Regions from separate parts of the Paenibacillus sp. WLX2291 genome, predicted to be linked through region 1. Evidence: a T-box and tRNA genes for the amino acid it is inferred to sense, from the RefSeq annotation. Region 1 holds a T-box; the other regions hold tRNA genes.

Evidence for each region. A T-box is a leader RNA that pairs with one kind of tRNA and senses whether it is charged. The one in region 1 lies ahead of ACDE64_RS18260 (valine--tRNA ligase), so its partner is inferred to be a tRNA-Val.
Region 2: it encodes a tRNA-Val, which carries the amino acid that the T-box ahead of ACDE64_RS18260 (valine--tRNA ligase) is inferred to sense. The anticodon was not compared.
Region 3: it encodes a tRNA-Val, which carries the amino acid that the T-box ahead of ACDE64_RS18260 (valine--tRNA ligase) is inferred to sense. The anticodon was not compared.

What each region holds. Positions count from the first base shown of each region.
Region 1 is NZ_CP176755.1:4,267,643-4,272,128, reverse strand. It holds gene ACDE64_RS18265 (RluA family pseudouridine synthase) at 1-816, shown strand, start outside; T-box leader at 938-1,241, shown strand; gene ACDE64_RS18260 (valine--tRNA ligase) at 1,323-3,992, shown strand; gene ACDE64_RS18255 (bifunctional folylpolyglutamate synthase/dihydrofolate synthase) at 4,004-4,486, shown strand, end outside.
Region 2 is NZ_CP176755.1:5,251,142-5,255,627, forward strand. It holds gene ACDE64_RS22435 (extracellular solute-binding protein) at 1-613, opposite strand, end outside; tRNA gene ACDE64_RS22440 (tRNA-Pro) at 1,161-1,234, opposite strand; tRNA gene ACDE64_RS22445 (tRNA-Arg) at 1,246-1,322, opposite strand; tRNA gene ACDE64_RS22450 (tRNA-Gly) at 1,326-1,400, opposite strand; tRNA gene ACDE64_RS22455 (tRNA-Asp) at 1,459-1,534, opposite strand; tRNA gene ACDE64_RS22460 (tRNA-Met) at 1,539-1,612, opposite strand; tRNA gene ACDE64_RS22465 (tRNA-Val) at 1,636-1,711, opposite strand; tRNA gene ACDE64_RS22470 (tRNA-Glu) at 1,718-1,789, opposite strand; rRNA gene rrf (5S ribosomal RNA) at 1,854-1,970, opposite strand; rRNA gene ACDE64_RS22480 (23S ribosomal RNA) at 2,033-4,486, opposite strand, start outside.
Region 3 is NZ_CP176755.1:132,920-137,405, reverse strand. It holds gene ACDE64_RS00595 (PucR family transcriptional regulator) at 122-898, opposite strand; gene ACDE64_RS00590 (hypothetical protein) at 915-1,307, opposite strand; tRNA gene ACDE64_RS00585 (tRNA-Lys) at 1,807-1,879, opposite strand; tRNA gene ACDE64_RS00580 (tRNA-Tyr) at 1,892-1,976, opposite strand; tRNA gene ACDE64_RS00575 (tRNA-Phe) at 1,988-2,060, opposite strand; tRNA gene ACDE64_RS00570 (tRNA-Asp) at 2,117-2,192, opposite strand; tRNA gene ACDE64_RS00565 (tRNA-Thr) at 2,204-2,279, opposite strand; tRNA gene ACDE64_RS00560 (tRNA-Val) at 2,286-2,361, opposite strand; tRNA gene ACDE64_RS00555 (tRNA-Met) at 2,372-2,448, opposite strand; tRNA gene ACDE64_RS00550 (tRNA-Ser) at 2,505-2,596, opposite strand; rRNA gene ACDE64_RS00545 (23S ribosomal RNA) at 2,663-4,486, opposite strand, start outside.

The sequences.
Region 1 (4,486 bases):
CGGATGATGGAATGGCTGGGGCATCATTTTCCGGTCAAATTATTAGGGAGATTGCACTCACGCGGCGAGATCAAGGTGGATGGTGATATGATCACATTGCGGCTGTTTCCAGATAGCGAATATGGATTTACTCCGGATCATCATCATTTGCCTGATGTACTGTTTGAAGATGATTACGTGCTGGTTGTGCACAAGCCTGCCGGTGTAGCTGTTCATCCATCAGATGCACAGGATCAGCGCCGGACGTTAGCAGGTGCCGTGGCTGCTTATTTTGAACATAGCCATCAGCACTGTGCAGTACGTCATGTGCATCGATTGGACGACGATACGACAGGGCCTGTTTTATACGCCAAAAATGAATTTGCCTTGATGCTGCTAGATGAGCAGATGCGCGACAAGGATATCGGTCGCCGCTATGTCGCGCTAGTACAGGGAAAGGTGGATCGACGTCTGCGTGTGATCGACGAGCCGATTGGTAAGGATCGCCATCATAAGCAGCGCCGCCGTGTTTCGCCGGGTGGTCAATCAGCGGTCACGCATGTGGAGCTGATCCATGCGGCGTCATCTGCCAGTCTGGTGCGTTTGACGCTGGAAACAGGACGTACTCACCAGATCCGCGTGCATATGAGTGATGCTGGTCATCCGCTTGTTGGCGATACGTTATATGGTGGCAAACCGGGCATATTGTCGCGTCAGGCATTGCATGGCGAGCAACTGGAATTTGTGCATCCATGGACAGGGGAAACGATCGTAGTCCAGGATCGCTGGCCGGACGATTTTAAGCAGGCAGCGCAGAAGCTCGGATTGCTGTCATAACAGGATGCAACATACAGGCTGACACCGCGCCAATCGTGCGGATGTTAGCTTTTTTTATTGACTTTCCTACGTGCACAAGTTATGATAATCAACGAAATATTTTCACGAAAGCAACACCATAATACAGACTGTGAACGGAAATAGTAGACATGATCGACCTAAAGAGAGTAGAGCTGCTGCGCTGAGAGGTTCTACAGGATACGGGATGTCGAAGTCGTCCGGGAGTCGTTTATTTGAATACCGTATGTGCTTGATTGTCATTCAAGTACTAGCCATTGTTGCAGCGGGACTAGAATAAACCGGTAGCAGCCGTTATCTGTCTTCGAGTGTCGTTATCTGAGGTGCATTTCTGAATGGAAATCACAAAGCAATACAGGTAACGAAACAAAGGTGGTACCACGAGAGCAAAGCCTTTCGTCCTTTGAGACGAAGGGCTTTTTTTATTTTCCGGCATAGTTGTACATGCCGCCTGTTCTGATATTGATGATGAAGATGGAGGGATCTGCATGACAGAACCAAACACTAACCCGGCAACGACCGAGATGCCAACAACCTATGACCCCAAATCGGCCGAGCGCAAATGGTACGACTATTGGATGAACAATGATTATTTCAAAGCGGGTCAGCGCCCGGATGCGCAACCCTATACGATTGTCATTCCACCGCCTAACGTAACCGGTATGCTGCATATCGGTCACGCACTGGACTTTACTCTGCAAGATATCATGATCCGTACCAAACGGATGCAAGGATACGATGCACTATGGTTGCCAGGCTCTGACCACGCTGGTATCGCGACGCAAACCAAAGTAGAGCAAAATCTGCGCGCCGAAGGCATTACCCGTCATGATCTTGGTCGTGAGAAATTCGTGGATAAAGTATGGGAATGGAAAGATAAATACGCTCAAACGATTCACGAACAATGGGCGAAAATGGGCTTCTCCCTTGACTATTCCCGCGAACGCTTCACGTTGGACGAAGGATTGTCCAAAGCGGTTCGCCAAGTGTTTGTAACCCTGTATGAAAAAGACCTCATCTATCGCGGCAAACGCATTATCAACTGGGACCCGCAGGCTCGTACTGCTCTGTCCGATATCGAGGTTGAATACAAAGAGGTAAACGGTCATCTGTACCATCTGCAATACCCGCTCGAAGACGGCAGTGGTTTCCTTACCGTGGCGACAACGCGCCCTGAAACGATGCTAGGTGATACGGCGGTTGCTGTTCATCCGAAGGATGAGCGCTACAAAGATATGATCGGCAAAATGCTGATTCTGCCAATCGTAAACCGCGCCATTCCGGTAATTGCCGACGATTACGTAGATCGCGAATTTGGTAGCGGTGCGGTAAAAATCACCCCTGCCCACGATCCGAACGACTTTGAAATGGGTCAACGTCATGATCTGCCACAGATCGTTGTAATGGACGAAGGCGGCATCATGAACGAGAACGCTGATCAATATCAAGGCATGGATCGCAGTGACGCGCGCAAGCAGATCGTCAAAGATTTGCAAGAAGCAGGCGTACTGATCAACATCGAAGATCACGTACATCAAGTAGGGCACAGTGAGCGTACGGGCGCTGTTGTTGAGCCGTATCTGTCCACGCAATGGTTTGTAAAAATGAAGCCTCTTGCAGACGCTGCTATCGAAGCACAAAAAAGCGGCAACGGCACGAACTTCGTACCGGATCGTTTTGAGAAAACGTATCTGAACTGGATCGAAAATGTACGCGACTGGTGTATTTCCCGTCAGCTGTGGTGGGGACATCGCATCCCGGCATGGTACTGTGAAGAAACAGGCGAGATCATCGTATCCGCTGAAGATCCAAGCGGTTTGCCAGAGCATGCAGGCAAAACGCTGCGTCAGGACGAAGACGTACTCGATACGTGGTTCAGCTCCGCGCTATGGCCATTCTCTACACTCGGCTGGCCGGATCAAACGGACGATCTGAAGCGTTACTACCCGACCGATCTGCTCGTAACGGGCTATGACATTATCTACTTCTGGGTTGCTCGTATGATCTTCACCGCACTTGAATTTACCGATGAGATTCCGTTCAAAGATGTACTCATGCACGGGCTTGTACGTGCTTCCGACGGACAGAAAATGTCCAAATCGCTTGGTAATGGCGTGGACCCGCTGGACGTGATCGAGCAATACGGCGCAGATGCAATGCGTTACATGATCTCCACTAGCAGCACACCGGGACAAGATTTGCGTTTCCGTTGGGAACGTGTGGAACAAGCGCGTAACTTTGCTAACAAAATCTGGAACGCCTCCCGTTTTGCATTGATGAATATGGAAGGCTTTACCTTTGAAGAAATCGATCTGACTGGTAAACTCAGCACAGCTGATCGCTGGATTTTGCATCGCCTGAACGAAACATCTCGCGATATTACGCGTCTAATTGATTCGTACGAGTTTGGCGAAACCGGACGTCTGCTGTACAACTTCATCTGGGATGATCTGTGCGACTGGTATATCGAGATTGCCAAGCTGTCGCTGTACGGCGAAGATGCCGCTGCCAAGAAAACGACGCAATCGGTACTGGCTTACGTACTGGATCGTACGATGCGCATGATCCATCCATTCATGCCGTTCATTTCCGAAGAAATCTGGCAGCATCTGCCGCATGAAGGAGATACGATCACACTTGCCGCTTGGCCGACCTTCGACCCAGCTCTGGAAAATAAAGCAGCTGAGGAAGAAATGACGCTGCTGATCGACATCATCCGTTCTGTACGTAATATCCGTGCCGAAGTGAACGTACCGATGAGCAAAAAGATCGAATTGCTCGTAAAAGCGAACGATAGCAAAACGCTGGATATTATCCAATCGAATGCGCATTATATTCAACGCTTCTGTAACACGTCCGAGTATGAAGCAGGTCTTGATCTGGCAGCACCGGACAAAGCGATGAGTACCGTAGTAACTGGCGCAGAACTGTATCTGCCGTTAGCAGGGCTGCTGGATATCGCGCAAGAAATCGCCCGTCTGGAAAAAGAAGTGGCGACGCTGAACAGCGAAGTAGAGCGCGTAGAGAAGAAGCTGTCCAATCAAGGCTTCGTATCCAAAGCACCGGCAAAAGTGATCGAGGAAGAACGCGCCAAACAGGCTGACTATTCCGACAAACGCGACAAGGTTCTTGCCCGTATTGCCGAACTGAAAGGTTAAGGGTGATATCGATGGAATATGAATCCGCGGAGGGGCAGTCAGCCCCTCTACATACGTATGAGCAGGCGGTAGAATGGATTAACGGTCTGATTCCGTTTGGCATTCGCCCTGGGCTGAAACGGATTGAAATGTTGATGGAGTTGCTGGAACATCCGCATCGACGACTGAAATTTGTTCATGTCGCTGGTACGAATGGCAAAGGCAGCACTTGCGCCTTTTTGACGAATGTGCTGATCAACTGCGGGTATGATGTGGGAACTTTTACATCGCCGTACATTACGAAATTCACCAATCGGTTTCAATACAACAACGAGGATATTCCAGAGGAGACGCTGCTCAAGCTCTCTAACCGGCTGTATCCGTTAGTGCAGCAAATCGCCGCTACCGAGTTGGGTTCGCCAACGATGTTTGAAGTATCGACGGCGCTGGCGATTCTGTATTATGCACAGGAATGTTATCCTGATGTCGTCGTTTGGGAAACAGGATTGGGCGGA
Region 2 (4,486 bases), 980 kb from region 1:
CAATCGGCGTAATCCCTGCCACTTTCAACTTGCCTACATCCTGTAGCAACTCGTCAAATGTAGTCGGTGGTGCAGCAATACCCGCTTTTTCAAACAGCGCTTTATTGTAATAACCTACCTCGATATTATTCCCATCCGGCAATGCGTATACTTTGTTGTCCTTGCTGTAATAATCGAGCAGGCCCTTTTGATATGTATCACGAAGGCCGTCCTGATCGAGAATATCGTCCAACGGTGCCAGCAAACCAGCATCTATATAAGGCTTCATCTGTGCAGCCGGATTCACGATCGTGATATCAGGAATCTCGCGCGAAGCTGCCTGTGTTTTCAGTTTCAACTTCTGCTGATCGGTATTGAGTGTATCCAGTGCAATCTCAATATTCGGATGATCCTTCTGATATTGATCCACAATCTGACGAATCATTTTGTACGTCGGTGTCGTTGGATCTGGATAAATATTTTGGAACGTAATCGTCACTTTCTCGCCGCTCGTCCCCGTTCCTGTACTGCTGGCACCTTGACTGCCAGAATCGCTGTTCCCACAAGCGGCCAATCCCAACGTCAATGCTCCTGCCATTACCAATGATAAAAGTCTGCCTGTCTTTACCACCATCTGTGTTCATCCCCTTTGATGAATATCTGTTTGATTAAACCATGTATAATCGTTTAGCCGAATATCCACATTATCATGTAAACGCTTACTAAGAACAATACAGAAATTCAAGTAATAAGGTTCGTGTTTTTAAGGTGTTTGTAAACTTTGTAAGCAACGATACTCTAAACGAAAGCACCTAAAACCATGAATTTCTACAGCTTCCTCTCTCACAACTCTCTATCCCTCTATCCCTCTATCCCTCTATCCCTCTATCCCTCTATCCCTCTATCCCTCTATCCCTCTATCCCGAATAAGTTTATCTTCGAAATATCTAATCTCAATACAAATAGCCCATCCTAACCTAAACAAATTAACTCGCAACGCCAAACATTAAATAATAACTGCGTCCCATTAAACAAATGAAAATCGAATAACAACGTGCAACAAAAAAGGTCGAAACAAAACAAGCCCAAATAAAAAAGCACCTTTATGAGAAAAGAGACTGTGTATACAATCAACAATTCTTCTCATAAAAGTGCTTTTTATTCCGTATTCCTCTATACAATCGGGATGACACGATTTGAACATGCGACCCCCTGGTCCCAAACCAGGTGCTCTACCAAGCTGAGCTACATCCCGTTACAATAAAATGGCGCGCCCTAAGAGATTCGAACTCCTGACCTTTTGATTCGTAGTCAAACGCTCTATCCAGCTGAGCTAAGGGCGCAAATGGAGCGGACGACGGGAATCGAACCCGCGACCCTCGCCTTGGCAAGGCGATGCTCTACCGCTGAGCCACGTCCGCATCTTGCTTGTACTTCTCAGTCCATTTCCGCTTTCCATCCGAAAACCAAAAGTGAAAATGGCGGAACCGACGGGATTTGAACCCGCGATCTCCTGCGTGACAGGCAGGCATGTTAACCCCTACACCACGGTTCCATCATTGCGGGGACAGGATTTGAACCTGTGACCTTCGGGTTATGAGCCCGACGAGCTACCGGACTGCTCCACCCCGCGTCGTTGAAAAAGGAAAATCTAGATGGTGGAGACTGAGGGGATCGAACCCCCGACCCTCTGCTTGTAAGGCAGATGCTCTCCCAGCTGAGCTAAGTCTCCATCTAATGACCCGTAGGGGATTCGAACCCCTGTTACCTCCGTGAAAGGGAGGTGTCTTAACCCCTTGACCAACGGGCCATACTATCAAAATGTAATACCTAATCCCTATTACGGGCGAAAAAAAATCCCCTAAGGGGAATACGCTTGGCAACGTCCTACTCTCCCAGGACCCTGCGGTCCAAGTACCATCGGCGCTGGAGGGCTTAACGGTCGTGTTCGGGATGGGTACGTGTGGAACCCCTCCGCCATCATCACCAAACGTGCAGATGTGTTCATCACCTGAAAACTGAATCCGAAACGATCCATCGCGTATTTAGAATCTTGGATAAGCCCTCGACCGATTAGTATTGGTCAGCTCCATGCATTGCTGCACTTCCACCCCCAACCTATCAACCTCGTCGTCTTCAAGGGGTCTTACTAACTTGGGAAATCTCATCTTGAGGGGGGCTTCACGCTTAGATGCTTTCAGCGCTTATCCCGTCCGCACGTAGCTACCCAGCGATGCTCCTGGCGGAACAACTGGTACACCAGCGGTGCGTCCATCCCGGTCCTCTCGTACTAAGGACAGCTCCTCTCAAATTTCCTACGCCCACGACAGATAGGGACCGAACTGTCTCACGACGTTCTGAACCCAGCTCGCGTACCGCTTTAATGGGCGAACAGCCCAACCCTTGGGACCTACTTCAGCCCCAGGATGCGATGAGCCGACATCGAGGTGCCAAACCTCCCCGTCGATGTGGACTCTTGGGGGAGATAAGCCTGTTATCCCCAGGGTAGCTTTTATCCGTTGAGCGATGGCCCTTCCATGCGGTACCACCGGATCACTAAGCCCGACTTTCGTCCCTGCTCGACGTGTAGGTCTCGCAGTCAAGCTCCCTTTTGCCTTTGCACTCTTCGAATGATTTCCAACCATTCTGAGGGAACCTTAGGGCGCCTCCGTTACATTTTAGGAGGCGACCGCCCCAGTCAAACTGCCCACCTGACACGGTCCCCGTACCGGATCACGGTACTAGGTTAGAACTCAGATGCGATCAGGGTGGTATCCCAACGGCGCCTCCAAGGAAGCTTGCGCTCCCTCTTCCAAGGCTCCCACCTATCCTGTACAAATCGCACCCCAGTTCAATATCAAGCTGCAGTAAAGCTCCATGGGGTCTTTCCGTCTTGTCGCGGGTAACCTGCATCTTCACAGGTATTAAAATTTCACCGGATCTCTCGTTGAGACAGCGCCCAAATCGTTACGCCATTCGTGCGGGTCAGAATTTACCTGACAAGGAATTTCGCTACCTTAGGACCGTTATAGTTACGGCCGCCGTTTACTGGGGCTTCGGTTCATAGCTTCGCCCGAAGACTAACCACTCCCCTTAACCTTCCAGCACCGGGCAGGCGTCAGCCCGTATACTTCGCCTTGCGGCTTCGCACAGACCTGTGTTTTTGCTAAACAGTCGCTTGGGCCTTTTCACTGCGGCCCCCTCGTGCTATTCACACTACCGGGGCACCCCTTCTCCCGAAGTTACGGGGTCATTTTGCCGAGTTCCTTAACGAGAGTTCTTCCGCGCGCCTTAGAATTCTCTTCTCACCTACCTGTGTCGGTTTACGGTACGGGCACCTGCTTCCTGGCTAGAGGCTTTTCTTGGCAGTGTGAGATCATGACCTTCGCTACTGTACATTTCGCTCCCCATCACAGCTTGACCTTGGAGTGTGCGGATTTACCTACACACAAGTCTCACTGCTTAGACAGGCATCCATCAGCCTGCGTCACTACCCTCCTGCGTCACCCCGTTGCTCATAGCGGCTTTCGGTGGTACAGGAATTTCAACCTGTTGTCCGTCGACTACGCCTTTCGGCCTCGCCTTAGGTCCCGACTTACCCTGAGAGGACGAGCCTTCCTCAGGAACCCTTAGGTTTTCGGCGGATCAGATTCTCACTGATCTTTTCGTTACTCATACCGGCATTCTCACTTGAATGATGTCCAGCGCTCCTTGCGGTACACCTTCAATCCTCATTCAACGCTCCCCTACCCCTGATGCGATGCATCAAGCCATAGCTTCGGTGGTGTGTTTAGCCCCGTTACATTTTCGGCGCAGAGTCACTCGACCAGTGAGCTATTACGCACTCTTTCAATGGTGGCTGCTTCTAAGCCAACATCCTGGTTGTCTGGGCAACTCCACATCCTTTCCCACTTAACACACACTTCGGGACCTTAGCTGATGGTCTGGGCTGTTTCCCTTTCGACAATGGACCTTAGCACCCACTGTCTGACTCCCGGAATAAAGTCTGCGGCATTCGGAGTTTGACTGAACTTGGTAACCCTTGCGGGCCCCGCATCCAATCAGTGCTCTACCTCCGCGACTCATCTTCCGAGGCTAGCCCTAAAGCTATTTCGGGGAGAACCAGCTATCTCCGGGTTCGATTGGAATTTCTCCGCTACCCCCACCTCATCCCCGCACTTTTCAACGTGCGTGGGTTCGGACCTCCAGTACGTGTTACCGTACCTTCATCCTGGACAGGGGTAGATCACCCGGTTTCGGGTCTACGTCCACGTACTACAGTCGCCCTATTCAGACTCGCTTTCGCTGCGGCTCCGGCTTCTCACCTTAACCTTGCACGGGAACGTAACTCGCCGGTTCATTCTACAAAAGGCACGCCATCACCCTGTCACAAACAAGTTTGTAACATAGGGCTCTGACTTTTTGTAAGCACACGGTTTCAGGTTCTATTTCACTCCCCTTCCGGGGTCCTTTTCACCTTTCCCTCACGGTACTGCTTCACTATCGG
Region 3 (4,486 bases), 1.5 Mb from region 1:
TAACAAGAAGGTTCCCACAAAATGACTTATTGAACGTTATTTTGAAACCGGTTACTTTATCTGCTTCTATCTTACCCTAATCTGCTCGCCAGCTCTATCGACAAAACCTACAAAAAACATTTCAGCTTTTTGTCACTTTATACAATAGCAGTGTCAACCGCATCAATACCGCATCTTCAAAACGCCGTACATCCAGCTGCGTATCCTGTTTGATCTTGTCCAGTCGATACAATAACGTATTCCGATGAATATACAATTGCTTGGCAGTCTCACTCACATTGCAATCCATTTTGAAAAATGTCTCTAGTGTCGTTACTGTCTCCTCATCACCAAACAAATGCGAGTGGTGATCTGCTGATTCCACAAACCGCTGCCGTTCTTCTTCTGGAATACGATACAGCAGACTCTCCAACCGTAACTCCCCTGGCAAATGAATATGCTCAGTTACCTGAAACAATCTTCCGAGATGAATCGCCTCTCGAAGCTGTGCCACCGTCTGCGCCAATCCATGAAGCGGATTTAGTGGCAGCGTCACGCTAATATGAAAACTTCCAACCCATTCGCTCGCTACCAACTCATACAATCCAAGCGCAAATGCAGTCAGCAAATCTTCCTCTGTATCCTCATTTTCGTCTCCAATATCACGTCCATCTTCTTCATCCTCTATCAATTCATGCTTTGCCAGCACCAACCACTCATTATCTTGCAATGGAATCAATAGCATATCCCGATCAAAATAACTGGATACTAGCTTCTCCAATTGCTTAACATTCAACGTGCCTATCTGCAAACTCTCGGCAAGCAACAGAAAAGGAACCATAACAGAATTCAGCCGTTCCTTGATCACATATTCATCTGGAATCTCCATCGACGAATTACGCAAACTAAGTTGCCTCACCAACCACTGTCCCAATTCACGCGCCTGTTGATTGATCCTTCCCCTGCACAACAGGAGATAACGCCATCGGCTGCAACCCCATTACTGAAGGCAACAAAAGCTCAAGCAGCTGGTAAATACGCTTTATTTCGTCCGAAGCATTCATGTTAGCAGTATCTGTACTTACTACAATACCTTCTGAACCCGCATCATCTGCTACAGCACTATGATGATCTGTTACTACTTCCCATACAACTACTTCACCAGCCTGACGCAACACTGGAATCATCAATGGTAACTCAGTTTGTTCCATATCAATCCCTACAAAAGAACGCTCCCTCTTATCCCACTCTCTTTCATTAAAACGGTGCTCTCCAATACGCAACCCAGTAATCTGCTCAATCCGTTGCCGTAGTTCATTTACATCCATAACGTAAATTCCCTTCTATCCGCAAATTCCACGACTCGCTTTATATTTTTAGCCATCTTATTTCAATAATCTCAAACAATTTATAGTTCTATCTGTAATTTTATTTGTAATTCCACTTGTTGTAGTTTCATCATCTGTAGTTCTATCCTTGATTCTAGCATTCTGTGATTCTATCATTGTAACTTGTTGCTTTATCTCATCCTCATCTTCTCATATGCAGATCATGTAAACAGCAATCACAACTCATCAGAATTCATTTCATATCAAAATTGATAGTTTTCTACATTATAATAGGTAAAAATACAGAAACCAAAGTTCCATTCTAACAATCATCTTTACCATTGGATAAAATAATTCTCTGGCTACATATCATCTTATTGCGATACGCATAGAACAACTTATCTTGTTATCTAATATCTATAATACAAACCTATAACATAAAAAATAATATAAAAACAAAAAAGCATCCTACCAACAAGGTAAGATGCTTTCTTTTAGATGAGCCATGAAGGACTCGAACCTTCGACACCCTGATTAAAAGTCAGGTGCTCTACCAACTGAGCTAATGGCTCTTATAAAAAAACTGGTGGAGGCTGATGGATTCGAACCACCGAACTCGGAGAGAACAGATTTACAGTCTGCTGCGTTTGGCCACTTCGCTAAGCCTCCACAATAAAAGATGGCTCGGGACGGAATCGAACCGCCGACACGAGGATTTTCAGTCCTCTGCTCTACCGACTGAGCTACCGAGCCATACTGTATATTAAGTTAATATACTGTATAGCCATTTCATCGTACTAAATCAAAAATGGCGGAACCGACGGGATTTGAACCCGCGATCTCCTGCGTGACAGGCAGGCATGTTAACCCCTACACCACGGTTCCAGAGAAAAAAATGGTGCCGGCGAGAGGATTTGAACCCCCGACCTACTGATTACAAGTCAGTTGCTCTACCAACTGAGCTACACCGGCACATTATGGTGGAGACTGAGGGGATCGAACCCCCGACCCTCTGCTTGTAAGGCAGATGCTCTCCCAGCTGAGCTAAGTCTCCAGGATATGTATGGTAGCGGCGGAGGGGATCGAACCCCCGACCTCACGGGTATGAACCGTACGCTCTAGCCAGCTGAGCTACACCGCCACGATATTAAAGAACAAATATTTGCCCTAAAATTCTGAATAAACTCAAAATTCTAGTGGCGGAGAGAGAGGGATTCGAACCCTCGCACCGCTTACGCAGTCTAACCCCTTAGCAGAGGGTCCCCTTATAGCCACTTGGGTATCTCTCCAAGAAAATTTTCAAAGTTAATCACCTGAAAACTGAATCCGAAACGATTCATCGCGTGTCTAGAATCTTGGATAAGCCCTCGACCGATTAGTATTGGTCAGCTCCATGCATTGCTGCACTTCCACCCCCAACCTATCAACCTCGTCGTCTTCAAGGGGTCTTACTAAACTTGGGAAATCTCATCTTGAGGGGGGCTTCACGCTTAGATGCTTTCAGCGCTTATCCCGTCCGCACGTAGCTACCCAGCGATGCTCCTGGCGGAACAACTGGTACACCAGCGGTGCGTCCATCCCGGTCCTCTCGTACTAAGGACAGCTCCTCTCAAATTTCCTACGCCCACGACAGATAGGGACCGAACTGTCTCACGACGTTCTGAACCCAGCTCGCGTACCGCTTTAATGGGCGAACAGCCCAACCCTTGGGACCTACTTCAGCCCCAGGATGCGATGAGCCGACATCGAGGTGCCAAACCTCCCCGTCGATGTGGACTCTTGGGGGAGATAAGCCTGTTATCCCCAGGGTAGCTTTTATCCGTTGAGCGATGGCCCTTCCATGCGGTACCACCGGATCACTAAGCCCGACTTTCGTCCCTGCTCGACGTGTAGGTCTCGCAGTCAAGCTCCCTTTTGCCTTTGCACTCTTCGAATGATTTCCAACCATTCTGAGGGAACCTTAGGGCGCCTCCGTTACATTTTAGGAGGCGACCGCCCCAGTCAAACTGCCCACCTGACACGGTCCCCGTACCGGATCACGGTACTAGGTTAGAACTCAGATGCGATCAGGGTGGTATCCCAACGGCGCCTCCAAGGAAGCTTGCGCTCCCTCTTCCTAGGCTCCCACCTATCCTGTACAAATCGCACCCCAGTTCAATATCAAGCTGCAGTAAAGCTCCATGGGGTCTTTCCGTCTTGTCGCGGGTAACCTGCATCTTCACAGGTATTAAAATTTCACCGGATCTCTCGTTGAGACAGCGCCCAAATCGTTACGCCATTCGTGCGGGTCAGAATTTACCTGACAAGGAATTTCGCTACCTTAGGACCGTTATAGTTACGGCCGCCGTTTACTGGGGCTTCGGTTCATAGCTTCGCCCGAAGACTAACCACTCCCCTTAACCTTCCAGCACCGGGCAGGCGTCAGCCCGTATACTTCGCCTTGCGGCTTCGCACAGACCTGTGTTTTTGCTAAACAGTCGCTTGGGCCTTTTCACTGCGGCCCCCTCGTGCTATTCACACTACCGGGGCACCCCTTCTCCCGAAGTTACGGGGTCATTTTGCCGAGTTCCTTAACGAGAGTTCTTCCGCGCGCCTTAGAATTCTCTTCTCACCTACCTGTGTCGGTTTGCGGTACGGGCACCTGCTTCCTGGCTAGAGGCTTTTCTTGGCAGTGTGAGATCATGACCTTCGCTACTATATATTTCGCTCCCCATCACAGCTTGACCTTGGAGTGTGCGGATTTTACCTACACACAAGTCTCACTGCTTAGACAGGCATCCATCAGCCTGCGTCACTACCCTCCTGCGTCACCCCGTTGCTCATAGCGGCTTTCGGTGGTACAGGAATTTCAACCTGTTGTCCGTCGACTACGCCTTTCGGCCTCGCCTTAGGTCCCGACTTACCCTGAGAGGACGAGCCTTCCTCAGGAACCCTTAGGTTTTCGGCGGATCAGATTCTCACTGATCTTTTCGTTACTCATACCGGCATTCTCACTTGAATGATGTCCAGCGCTCCTTGCGGTACACCTTCAATCCTCATTCAACGCTCCCCTACCCCTGATACGAATGTATCAAGCCATAGCTTCGGTGGTGTGTTTAGCCCCGTTACATTTTCGGCGCAGAGTCACACTCGACCAGTGAGCTATTACGCACTCTTTCAATGGTGGCTGCTTCTAAGCC